Regions from separate parts of the Mesorhizobium sp. WSM4810 genome, predicted to be linked through region 2. Evidence: riboswitches for the same ligand, from Rfam matches in the RefSeq annotation. Region 2 holds a riboswitch; each other region holds the start of a gene.

Region 1 (3,808 bases), on a different contig from region 2:
AAGCCAAGCGCGATGCTGACGGCGATGGCCGCGACATAGATCAGCGGCGGCCACGGTATAAACCCCGGTTTTTGCTGTCCCGGTTTCTGTTGGCCCGGTTTCTGCTGATGGTCGGTCATTGTGCTCCTCCCTCCATCAAAGTGCCGTCGGCCTTGGCAGTGCAGGCGCCGGCGAGTTCGTCGAGACGCGCCTTCCATTCAGCAGCCTGGTCGTTGCGGTAGAGCCGATCAAGCGTGGCCTCGCCCTCGAGCGTATCGAGCATGCAGACACAATAGCTGCTGCAGAACTCCGTGTCGCGCGATTGCTCGCACGATGCCTGGCATTCTTTTAGGAAGGTGACCTGCCTGGTTTCGACGGCTGCCGGCATGACTTGCGAAGTCAGCCAGACCGAGCCGATCAGCACCGGCTGGTGGATCAGATAGAAGGCGAGGCTGTGCCGGCCGATAAAGACCAGCGGATTAGTCCAGCGGCCGGGCGCCAGGCCCGCCAGCCGCGTCAGCACGCCGGAGGCGAAGGCAAGCTTTGCCGCTGCGATGCCGACAAGCACAGCGCCGAACCATGGAAACAGCGGGACATAATCGTTGGAGCGCGGGTTGGTTGCCGACAGGCCGACCCACCACAGGGCCGGATGATCGAAGATCCCGGACCTGAGGTAGAGCGGCGCGGTGATGACGAAAGCTGCGACAACCAGCGTCACCAGCGCCGGCAGCCGCAGAAACGCCAGGCCGAGCAGGCTGGCGAGCGCGATCTCGTGCAGGATGCCGAAGAAGATGAAACTGTCGGGTGTGGCAAGCCTAGTGGCGGCCGATATGGCGAGCGCCGCCCCGCCGACCATGGCGAAGCGTTTCCAGAAGCCGTTCCAGCGGATTTGCTTGCCATGGGCGAGGAACAGGCTGACGCCGACCAGGAACAGGAAGGTCGAAGCGATGCAGCGCGCGTAGAATTTCCACCAGCCAAAGGCGGTCAGGCCGGGATCGGTGTAGCCGAAGAATTCGAGATCCCAGGTGAGATGGTAGCTCGCCATGGCAAGCAAAGCGATGCCGCGGGCGACGTCGATGGCGATGATGCGCCTGGATCGGTCCTGAACGGCCGGCGTAGGAATGGTCATGGTCTCGCAATTCTGATTCAGTGCTGCAAGACGATTATCATGGTTGCCCCGGACAAAAGAAGACAGGCGCCGTTCCTTCTTCCTTCTCCCCTTGTTGTGGGAGAAGGTGGATTGGCGCGCAGCGCCAAGACGGTTGAAGGGGTGCTGGCCGGAGCGCTGTTGGTGCCAAGCTGGAACACCCCTCATCCGACCTCGCTTCGCGAGGCCACCTTCTCCCACAAGGGGAGAAGGAAGAGCCCACGAGAAACGATTACCTTGACGGCGCATTCGCGCTGCTAGCTGGCGGAATTTGGTTTGCCGGGCGCGGCGATTCTGCCTATAGTCGCAGCCGTCGTCGGTTCCGTTTTGGAACCAAGAGGGAATGCGGTAGGGGCAAATTCGCCCGATGCCGTGGCTGCCCCCGCAACTGTGTGCGGTAGTCCTCTCCATATGCCACTGAAGATTTTCTTCGGGAAGAGCTTCTTCGGGAAGGTGGGGAAGGGCGCTGATCCGCGAGCCAGGAGACCTGCCGGCGACAGGAGAACTGACTTCTATGCCCTCGGGTGGAGGGCGAAAGGACAAGACATGAATACCGCTTCCGTCTCGCTCGGCGCTTCCGTCTCCTCGCAGTCGCGCTTTGTGCAGTTGGCGCTTGCTGCATTTCTCGGCGTTTTCGTCATGGGCTTTGTCGGCTTCTCGCATATCGATGCGGTCCACAATGCCGCTCACGACTATCGCCATTCGATGGGCTTTCCATGCCACTGACGGGGGGCCACTGACGAGGGGCTGACACCATGACACTGTTTCGCAACGTCGTGTTCATCGCGGCGATGGCAGGGCTTGTGGCCGGCGTCGTTCTCGCCTGCATGCAGGCCTACGCCACGGTGCCACTCATCCTCAAGGCGGAAGTCTACGAACAGGCCGGCGGTGGTCACACGCATGACCATGGTTTGGCGCCGGCCGCAGCAGGCAGCAATGCCATGAGCAGCGCCGTGCCGGCTGAAGCAGCCACCGCGGAAGAGGAAGGCTGGGCGCCGGCCGATGGCTTCGAGCGCTTCGCCTTCAACGTCGTTGCCAACGTCGTCACCGGCATCGGCTTTGCGCTGATCCTGGTCGCCGCTTCGGAATTCGCCGGCGGCATCGGCAATTGGCGACAGGGCCTGTTCTGGGGCCTTGCCGGCTTCGCGGTGTTCACGCTGGCCCCGAACCTCGGCCTGCCGCCCGAACTGCCGGCGATGCCGGCGGCCGATTTCGCCCAGCGCCAGATCTGGTGGACGGCGACCGTGGTGGCGACGGCTGCCGGTCTCGGGCTGCTCGCCTTTCGCAAATCGCTGCCGCTGGCCCTTCTTGCCGTAGCGTTGATCGTCGCGCCGCATATTGTCGGCGCGCCGCAGCCCGAAAGTTTCGAATCGCCGATCCCGGAAGGCATGCACCACCAGTTCGTGGTGGCGGTGACGCTGACCAATCTGGTGTTCTGGCTGGTGCTCGGCGCTGTCGTCGGCGTGGTGCGCGGCCGCTTGACCGGCGCCGCAACCGGCCTGCGCGACAGCCTTGCCTGATCGCGCTGCTCCAGGCAGCAAGCTGACCCTGGTCGTCGGCGGTGCACGCTCGGGCAAGAGCGCGCATGCCGAAAGCCTGGTGACGGCCTGTCCAGCGCCGTGGACCTACATCGCCACGGCGCAAGCCTATGACGACGAGATGCACGAACGCATCGCGCTGCACCGAGCGCGGCGTTGCGACGGTTGGACGACGATCGATGCGCCGCTCGATCTCGTCGGCGCGATCGGGGCGCTGCCTGACGGCCGGCCTGTCCTGATCGACTGCCTGACGCTGTGGCTGTCCAACCATATGCTGGCCGAACGCGACATTGAGGCCGAATGCCGAGGGCTGGCGGATGTGCTGTCGCGGCCGCGCGGGCCGTGGTTCGTGGTTTCCAACGAGGTCGGCCAGGGCATCGTGCCTGACAATGCGCTTGCCCGCCGGTTTCGCGATGCCGCCGGCCGGCTCAACCAGCAGGTCGCCGCCGTCGCCGGCACGGTGCTGCTGATGGTGACGGGACTGCCGCTCAAGGTGAAGTGATATGACCGATATCGATGACAGGGACGAGCAACGCCACCGCGCCAAGATGGCCAAGCGCAAGGCGGTGCAGGACGCCGAGGTCGCGGCCAAGACGGTCGAGAAGGGACTGCTGATCGTCAACACCGGGCCAGGCAAGGGCAAGACCACCGCCGCCTTCGGGCTGGCGCTGAGGATGCTTGGCTACGGCAGGCGTGTCGGCGTCGTCCAGTTCATCAAGGGCAAATGGCATACCGGCGAGAAGGACGCCTTTGCCGCTTTCGGCGACCGGGTCGTCTGGCACACGATGGGCGAGGGTTTTACCTGGGAAACGCAGGATTTGAAGCGCGACATCGCCGCCGCCGAGGCTGCCTGGGCCAAGGTGCTCGAGCTAATGGCCGATCCATCGATTAGCCTTCTGGTGCTCGACGAGTTGAACATCGCGCTGCGCTACGACTATCTCGATCTCGACACGGTGGTGGCGGCGCTGAAGGGCCGCCGCGAAAACCTGCATATCGTCGTCACCGGCCGCAACGCCAAGCCGGCGCTGGTCGAGGCGGCCGATTTGGTCACCGAGATGGGCGTGACCAAGCATCACTTTTCCGCCGGCGTGAAGGCGCAGCAAGGCATAGAGTTTTGAGGTTTTGCCCGCCACTTCTCCTTCTC
Region 2 (3,808 bases):
CCTGCCGCTGGTGACCAAGCTGCCAGGCAATGTCGAGGTCAAGCGCGGCGCTGCGCTGCGGTTGAATGCCGATGCCGGCGACCTGCATATTTTCGATGCCGACGGACATTCATTCACGCTCCACAAAGCGGAAGCAAAGGCAGCCTGAGAGGCGGCAGCCGAACTGATGGAGTTTGGTGACCCAAAAACAAGAGCGGCGGGCAAAGCCCGCCGCTCTTGTGCGTTCCGGTCGCTGTTAGAGCGACGTGCGTCCAAGTGGACGCACAAAAGTACGCTCTAACACTTTAACGCTGCGCATCGTGCTTTCCGAAAATCGAACCGATTTTCGGGCCGATGCGCTAGCGGCCGAACAGGCTCCGGTCGCTGCCCTGCGGGGCGGACTTCTGTAAGTCGCCCGACGAGTTGAGCAGCTTGTAGACCGGCGAGCCGGTATTGCGTACCGAAGACGTCTGCGTGTTGTCGACGTTGATGGTCGCCTGCTTGTTGATGTCGGTTCCGCCAAAGTTGTCGCTACCGGCAAAAGCGCTGCCGGCAGCAATCAAAAGCGCGGCAGCGGTAAGAACGATCTTCTTCATTTTCAAAACTACTGGATTTTCTTGGTTCCACCAGCGCGGCGGGCAAATGCCGCCGCCGCTGTTGGAACGAACTGTTAGTTGTTGCCGAACAGGTTACGGTCGCTGCCGTTGACGGGTTTCTCGTCAGCCGGAACCGGATTCTGCGCCGAAGCCGAATTCCGAATCGAAGCCGTGTACGAGTTGCTGTCGACCGCGGCGGCCGGTTGGTTGGCACCGTTCGATCCAAAGTTGTCGCTGCCGGCAAAAGCGCCGCCGGAGACCGCCACAATGGCTGCGGTGGCAAGAATGAGCTTCTTCATTTCAAGTACTCCTGAGTTCCTCAGATCCCGAGCGGCGGACCGCCACTTTGCTGTTTGGGACCAGCTGTTAATTGTTGCCGAAAAGGTTGCGGTCGGCGCCCTGGCCAACGGGCTGCTTTTCAGCGTGAGCCGGCGTCTGGACAGAGGCCGTATACGAGCTGTCGATCGCAGCAGTCGGCTGGTTGGCGGCGTTGGACCCATAATGGTCGCTGCCGGCAAAGGCGCTGCCGGTGATGGCCAGAACGGCGACGGTAGCAAGAGCGATCTTTTTCATTTTTAGGACTCCAGTATCTTAGTCTTCCGTCCGGCTAGCGGCGTGTCTTGGGAGGATGCGCGTCGTTCGGACAGCCCCGATGTGGGAAGGCCATTCGGCGGATTCCAATCACGAAGTTGTTCCATGTGGACCAAGAATCTACACCTTGAAATTGTACCAGAGGCATCTACTACCATGGTTTTATGGTTTGTTTTCAATATCTTATTCAAAATTAGCCATTCATGATTTGACGGATTGGCGAATTTGCGTTCACAGCGTGCTGCACGCATTGTCAACAGAAACGAACCGTTCGGTTCGATTTTAGAAGCGGCTAATAGTCACTTTTGTAAACTGTTATCCTTCCTGATCTCCGCCGCGGGTCGGATTCGATGTCACGGCAGAAGACAGTGGCCGCCGAAAAAGTGGTGTTTCAGCCCTGCAGATATAAACCTGCTGGTTTCGCCCGCCGTGTCGCGCCGCATGGATACGATGTCGCTTTCATGCCGACAGTCAGCCGGCCGGCATGATTAGATCACGCCATCTCAGGTGCCGCTTGGTGACGACGAAGCGGAGAATTGGGAAGCCGGTCAGAACCCGGCGCTGCCCCCGCAACGGTGGTGGAGTTCAAGTCGCAACGGGAGACCACTGGGCCACAAGCCTGGGAAGGTGTCGCGATGAGTCCGCAAGGACACTCCAGAGCCCGGAAACCAGCCCGAGATTTTTAGACTCGACTGATCGCGGTGGGCGGTCAAGAGGTGGATGATGCATCTCCGGCCCTGTCGCCGGCGTGCAAGCGGTCCTCCCTCCATCACCACCAGTTCAGTCCTTACACGAGGACAGGACATGGACGCGCGCAACGACATGCTGAGGCTCTTGCACGGCCGTAGGCAAGGCTATTCGCTCGAGCAGCCCTTCTACACCGATCCAGATTTCTTCAAGCTCGACATGGAGCTGATCTGGTATCGCGACTGGCTGTTCATCGGCCACGATTGCGAGTTGCCGAAACCTGGCAGCTACATCACCGCCCAGATCGGCGACTATCCGGTCGTGCTGGTCCGCGACCAGCAAGGCAAGATCAATGCCTTCCACAATTCCTGCCGCCATCGCGGCAGCCGTGTCTGCAATGCCGACAAGGGCACTGCGGCGAAGCTCGTCTGCCCCTATCACCAGTGGACCTACGAACTGGACGGCCGGCTGTTGTTTGCTCGCCAGATGGCAGACGGCTTCGACAAGAGCCAGTTCAGCCTGAAGCCGGTGGCTTGCGAAAGCGTTGGCGGCTACATCTTTATCTGCCTGGCCAACGAGCCGGCCGACTTCGCGCCGATGCGCGCCATGATCGAGCCTTACCTCCTGCCGCACCGGCTGCGCGAGGCAAAAATCGCCTTCGAATCGACCATCGTCGAGAAGGGCAACTGGAAACTCGTCTGGGAGAACAACCGCGAGTGCTACCATTGCGCCGGCAACCATCCGGAACTCTGCAAGACATTCCCGGAAGCGCCGACCGTCACCGGCGTGCAGGGCGCCGACAGCGATCCGGAGATGCTCGCGCACTGGGCGAAATGCGAGGCGGCGGGCTTGCCGAGCAAGTTCCGCATCGATCCTGCCGGGCAGTATCGCGCCACCCGCGCGCCGCTGCTGCGCGACGCCGTCAGCTATACAATGACGGGCAGACGCGCGGTGAAGAGGGGCCTTTCCGACAGCGTTTCCACCGACCGTATCGGCTCGCTGCTGCTCTATCACTATCCGACGAGTTGGAACCACATCCTCGGCGATCATGCCGTCACCTTCCGCGTGCTGCCGATCAGCGCCACGGAAACGGCCGTCACCACCAAATGGCTTGTCCATAAGGACGCGGTCGAAGGCGTCGACTACGACCTCGCCGAGCTTACCCATGTCTGGACCGAGACCAACGACCAGGACCGTCGCATTGTCGAGGAAAACGCCTTCGGCGTCCTGTCGCCGGCCTATGAGCCCGGCCCCTATTCGGAACTGCATGAGGGCGGCGTCATCCAGTTCGTCGAATGGTACGCCTCCTTCATCGGGCCGCGCCTTGCCGAAGCCGGGCGGCCGGCGCTGCGCAGCGTCGCCTGAACGAGGTCAAGGGGATGAATGCGATGTCGGACCTTGGCCTCTACCGCCATCTCGACGAGATGGCGCCCTGGAACGACAGGCTCCAGGTGCTGGAAGTCATCGGCGTCAGCGACGAGGCGCCTGACGTGAAGACCTTCACCTTCCGCTCTGACAACCAGACCTGGTTCCGCTACAGACCGGGACAGTTCGTGACGCTGGAACTGCCGACCACCGAGGGCCCGATGATGCGGACCTATACGCTGTCGTCCTCGCCGTCGCGGCCGTTCTCGATCGCGGTGACGGTGAAAGCGCAGGCCGGCAGCCTCGGCACCCGCTGGATGTTCGACAATCTGACACCCGGCGTTCACGTGAAGGCCTATGGGCCGGCGGGCGACTTTTCGCTGCACAGCCATCCAGCGGCCAAGTATCTGTTCATTTCGGCCGGCTCCGGCGTGACGCCGATGATGTCGATGCTGCGCTGGCTGAACGACTGCGCGCCATGGACAGATGTCGGCTTCGTCAACTGCGCGCGAAAGCCCGAGGAGATCATCTTCCGCAAGGAGCTCGAGCTGCTCGGCAGCCGCATGCCGGGCCTGACGCTCGGCTTCATG
Region 3 (3,808 bases), on a different contig from region 2:
GCGATGCAGACGGTGCAGCGCCTGCTGGGCGAGAGTGCAGAGCCCAGGGTCCCTTACATGCTGCGGTCTTTGCAGGTCGGCGACATCGGCTGGATCATCCATCGCCAGGGCCTGCTCTATGCGCAGGAATATGGCTGGGACGAAACTTATGAGGCGCTGGTCGCCGAAATCCTCGGCGCTTTCGTCAAATCCTACGATCCGAAATGGGAACGCAGCTGGATCGCCGAGCGGGAAGGGGAAGTCGTCGGCTCGGTCTTCGTCGTGCGCCAGTCGGACGCGGTGGCGAAGCTGCGCCTGCTCTATGTCGAGCGCTCGGCGCGCGGTCTCGGCATCGGCAGGCGGCTGGTCGAGGAATGCATCGGCTTTGCCCGTGCCAAGGGCTACAAGAAATTGACGCTGTGGACCAACGACGTGCTCACTTCAGCGCGCCGCATCTACGAGGCGGCCGGGTTCAAGCTGGCCAATCAGGAGCGCCACCATGCCTTCGGCAAGGATCTGGTCGGCCAGAACTGGAACCTGGAGTTGTAGCGTCTTTCCACTCTCCCCTTGTGGGACAAGGGGAGAAGGCAAGATAAGGCGGAGCGCCTCGACACTAGTCTCCAACACAAGTTGAAAACTGGCCCTTCCTCACCCTTTGACCGGTATCCAGATTTCCAGCCCGCCATTGCCGCTGCGCGGATCGAATTCGGGGCCGTAGCGCTCGAATTCGGGCGCGTCGGCAATCTTGTGCCCGGAGGCCGGCAGCCATTTGTTCCAGATCGTGTTGACCGTGCGGCGGATGGTCGAGATGTGGTCGCGATGGGCGAACACGGCGTATTTCTGCGCCGGCACGCGTACGCGCGAAAACTCCTTCGGCAGGTCCGAGAAATCGGACACCTCGACGCCGGCGATATAGTCGAATTGCCTGCATCGTCGCCGTTGACGCAGACGCCATAGGCGACGTCGCCGACCTCGCCTGGAATGTTGCCGACATAGGGGCCGAACCTTTGCCATTGCATCGGGATGCCGGCGCTGGTTTCGCAACTGTAGCGCTCGCCAAGACCGGCGATGAGGAACGGCCGGCTGGTTTCGAAACGCGGCGGCTCGAGATTGGTGAGGAAGGACTGGTCCATCAGGATCGGCTCCACGAGATCGACGTTTTTGAGTGAGCCTTGCGCGCGCACCAGTTCCGGCGTGGTGCCGAACTGGTCGCGGAAGGCGCGGGTGAAAGCCTCATGCGAGGCATAGCCGGCCTCGAGCGCGACCGAGAGGATGTCCGGTGCGCCGGCGGCGAGCCTGCGCGCCGCCTCGGTCAGGCGGCGAGAACGCAGGTAGCCCATCACCGAACGGCCGGTCGCCGCGCCGAAAGCCCGCGTCACGTGAAAGCGCGACACGCCGCTGCTTTTGGCGATATCGTCGAGCGAGATGGCTTCCGGCAGATGGCTTTCGACGAACCACAGCGCTCTCTCGGTCGGGTTCATATGGCTCCTTGCTGTGGGACTGTGCATTTGGCCGGCTCATAGTGCCGCGTCCTGATGGAGGCAGTTTGATCGAAATTGCGCACCGCGCAAAGCGACGCTGGTCGGCAAGTCGAACGCGTCGGGCGAAGGGCTTGACAGGAGCAGGCGTTGTCTTTTAATTAGTAACGTTATTACATTACGAAATTCAGTATCCTCTCTGACAAGACCATTGCTCGCGGGGCACTCCGAACCCCGGAAGCTTATTGCGCTGGGATTGGCGGAAAACTAGGGTGGCTGACTGATGGTCCCCAAGCCGAAAGGCGAGGGGTGAAAAGGGAACACGGTGAGACCTTCGGATCGAGGCCGTGGCTGCCCCCGCAACTGTAAGCGGCGAGCAAAATCCGAAAATGCCACTGGCCGGCAAGGCTGGGAAGGCAGGATGGCGCAAGGACCCGCGAGCCAGGAGACCTGCCATCGCACGAGTTGACCGGACGGGGTGTGCCGGGAGGAGACGTGGACATCGGTCTTGTCGGCCGGTCCAGCTTCCTTCCGTCGCCATTGAGAAAGTGACGGTAAGTTGGACGCCTGCCAGCCTCTTCTTGAAGCGCGTGAACTGAGCGCCACGGCGAATGGCCAGCGACTGGTCAGTGCGGTCAGCCTTTCGGTCGCGGCGGGAGACCGCCTCGCCATCATCGGTCCCAACGGCGCCGGCAAGACGACGCTGCTGCGCATGCTATGCGGCACGCTGCGTCCGAGCGCGGGAGATGTGAGATTTTCCGGACGCCGGCTGGAGACATTTTCGGCCGCCGAGCGGGCGCTGCACATGGCGGTCGTCGGCCAGACCGATCAACCCGATCCGCGGCTTGCCGTGATCGACTACGTCGGACTTGGGCGGGTCCCGCATGCCGGCTTGCGACGCAGGAGCGAGCAACGCGACGTTGTCGTCGAAGCGCTTCGCAGAACCCGCCTGCTGCCGCTGCTCGGCCGCACGATCGGCTCGCTGTCGGGTGGTGAGCGGCAACGCGCCCAGCTGGCGCGCGCCATCGCCCAGGAGCCGAAAATCCTGTTCCTCGATGAACCGACCAATCATCTCGATCCGCGCGCCCGCAGCGAACTTCTCGAACTCGTATCGCAGCTTGGCATGACCGTCGTGGCGGTGCTGCATGATCTGTCGCTGGTCACGCCATTTGCCACCAGGGTCGCGGTGATGAACGAGGCCCGCCTGCAGGCACTCGCCGGTCCGCGCGAGGCGCTGACCAAGCAGTTGATCCGCGAGATTTTCGGCGTCGAGGTGCTTCGGCTGCGCCATCCCACCGAAGACCGCGAACTCACGGTGTTCGAAGTCCCGAACCGTGCCTCTTCTGATCTAACCAAGGAGCAACACCCGTGAAACGCCTCGCACTGTCTTTTGCCTCTCTGCTGCTTGCCCAGGCCGCCTTCGCTTTCCCGGTAACAGTCGACAGCTGCGGCACAACGCTGACGTTCGACGCCGCGCCGAAGCGCGCCGTCATCCAGGATATGAACATGGCCGAGATGGCCTTCGCGCTGGGGCTGCAACCGTCGATCGTCGGCCTGACCGGCATCACCGGATGGTACAAGGTCGGTCCGGAATTCAAGGCCGGGCAGGGCGCGATCCCGGAACTCGCGCCGAAATACCCGACGCTCGAAAACCTGGTCGCGGTCGAGCCCGATTTCTTCTTCGCCGGCTGGTATTACGGCATGAAGCCGGGCGGCGAGGTAACGCCCGATACGCTGGCGCCGCACGGCGTCAAGACGCTGGTGCTGACGGAAAGCTGCGTCCATCTCGACAACAACCGCCCCGCCGCCTCGATGGACCTGCTCTACGGCGACATCGAAAAGCTGGGCAGGATTTTCGGCAAGGAGGCCGAGGCGAAAAAACTCGTTTCAGGCTGGAAAGCGCAACTCGCCGATATCACGGCAAAGGTCGGCGACCGCGAGCGGACGCGGGTGTTTCTCTACGACTCCGGCGAAGACAAACCCTTCACATCAGGCAAGTTCGCGATCCCCAGCGCCATGATCGCCGCTGCCGGCGGCGACAACATCATGGCCGACATGCAGACGAGCTGGGGCAATACGGACTGGGAAACGGTCGCTTCCCGCAATCCGCAGTTCCTGATCCTGCTCGACTACCAGGACGGCGGCGGTTACAGGAAACTGCTCGACTTCCTCAAAGTCCATCCGGCAATGAAGGAGACCGATGCGGTCAGGAACGAGCGCTTCGTCGCGCTGCGCTATGCCGAATTGACCCCCGGACCCGCCAACATCGAGGCGATCGGCAAGATCGCCAGCGCGATGCACCCGGAAGCCTTCTGAGCTTGCGCCACAGGGCGTTCGAATTGGCCATGGCA

Evidence for each region. Region 2 has a riboswitch for cobalamin ahead of AC0L3O_RS16800 (aromatic ring-hydroxylating oxygenase subunit alpha). Riboswitches for the same ligand answer to the same signal wherever they lie in the genome.
Region 1: linked by a shared signal. The riboswitch ahead of AC0L3O_RS07900 (CbtB domain-containing protein) and the one ahead of AC0L3O_RS16800 (aromatic ring-hydroxylating oxygenase subunit alpha) in region 2 are both predicted to bind cobalamin.
Region 3: linked by a shared signal. The riboswitch ahead of AC0L3O_RS27365 (ABC transporter ATP-binding protein) and the one ahead of AC0L3O_RS16800 (aromatic ring-hydroxylating oxygenase subunit alpha) in region 2 are both predicted to bind cobalamin.

Annotation. Positions count from the first base shown of each region.
Region 1 covers NZ_JBVVQV010000004.1:135,930-139,737, forward strand. The annotation lists gene AC0L3O_RS07890 (methyltransferase family protein) at 1-119, opposite strand, end outside; gene AC0L3O_RS07895 (heparan-alpha-glucosaminide N-acetyltransferase) at 116-1,108, opposite strand; cobalamin riboswitch at 1,427-1,635, shown strand; gene AC0L3O_RS07900 (CbtB domain-containing protein) at 1,673-1,852, shown strand; gene AC0L3O_RS07905 (CbtA family protein) at 1,882-2,646, shown strand; gene cobU (bifunctional adenosylcobinamide kinase/adenosylcobinamide-phosphate guanylyltransferase) at 2,669-3,166, shown strand; gene cobO (cob(I)yrinic acid a,c-diamide adenosyltransferase) at 3,168-3,782, shown strand.
Region 2 covers NZ_JBVVQV010000010.1:119,040-122,847, reverse strand. The annotation lists gene AC0L3O_RS16820 (ABC transporter ATP-binding protein) at 1-148, shown strand, start outside; gene AC0L3O_RS16815 (DUF680 domain-containing protein) at 339-575, opposite strand; gene AC0L3O_RS16810 (DUF680 domain-containing protein) at 650-874, opposite strand; gene AC0L3O_RS16805 (DUF680 domain-containing protein) at 942-1,148, opposite strand; cobalamin riboswitch at 1,655-1,857, shown strand; gene AC0L3O_RS16800 (aromatic ring-hydroxylating oxygenase subunit alpha) at 1,971-3,218, shown strand; gene AC0L3O_RS16795 (FAD-binding oxidoreductase) at 3,242-3,808, shown strand, end outside.
Region 3 covers NZ_JBVVQV010000024.1:102,627-106,434, reverse strand. The annotation lists gene AC0L3O_RS27375 (bifunctional helix-turn-helix transcriptional regulator/GNAT family N-acetyltransferase) at 1-528, shown strand, start outside; partial or broken gene AC0L3O_RS27370 (AraC family transcriptional regulator) at 628-1,460, opposite strand; cobalamin riboswitch at 1,725-1,929, shown strand; gene AC0L3O_RS27365 (ABC transporter ATP-binding protein) at 2,017-2,829, shown strand; gene AC0L3O_RS27360 (ABC transporter substrate-binding protein) at 2,826-3,773, shown strand; gene AC0L3O_RS27355 (FecCD family ABC transporter permease) at 3,803-3,808, shown strand, end outside.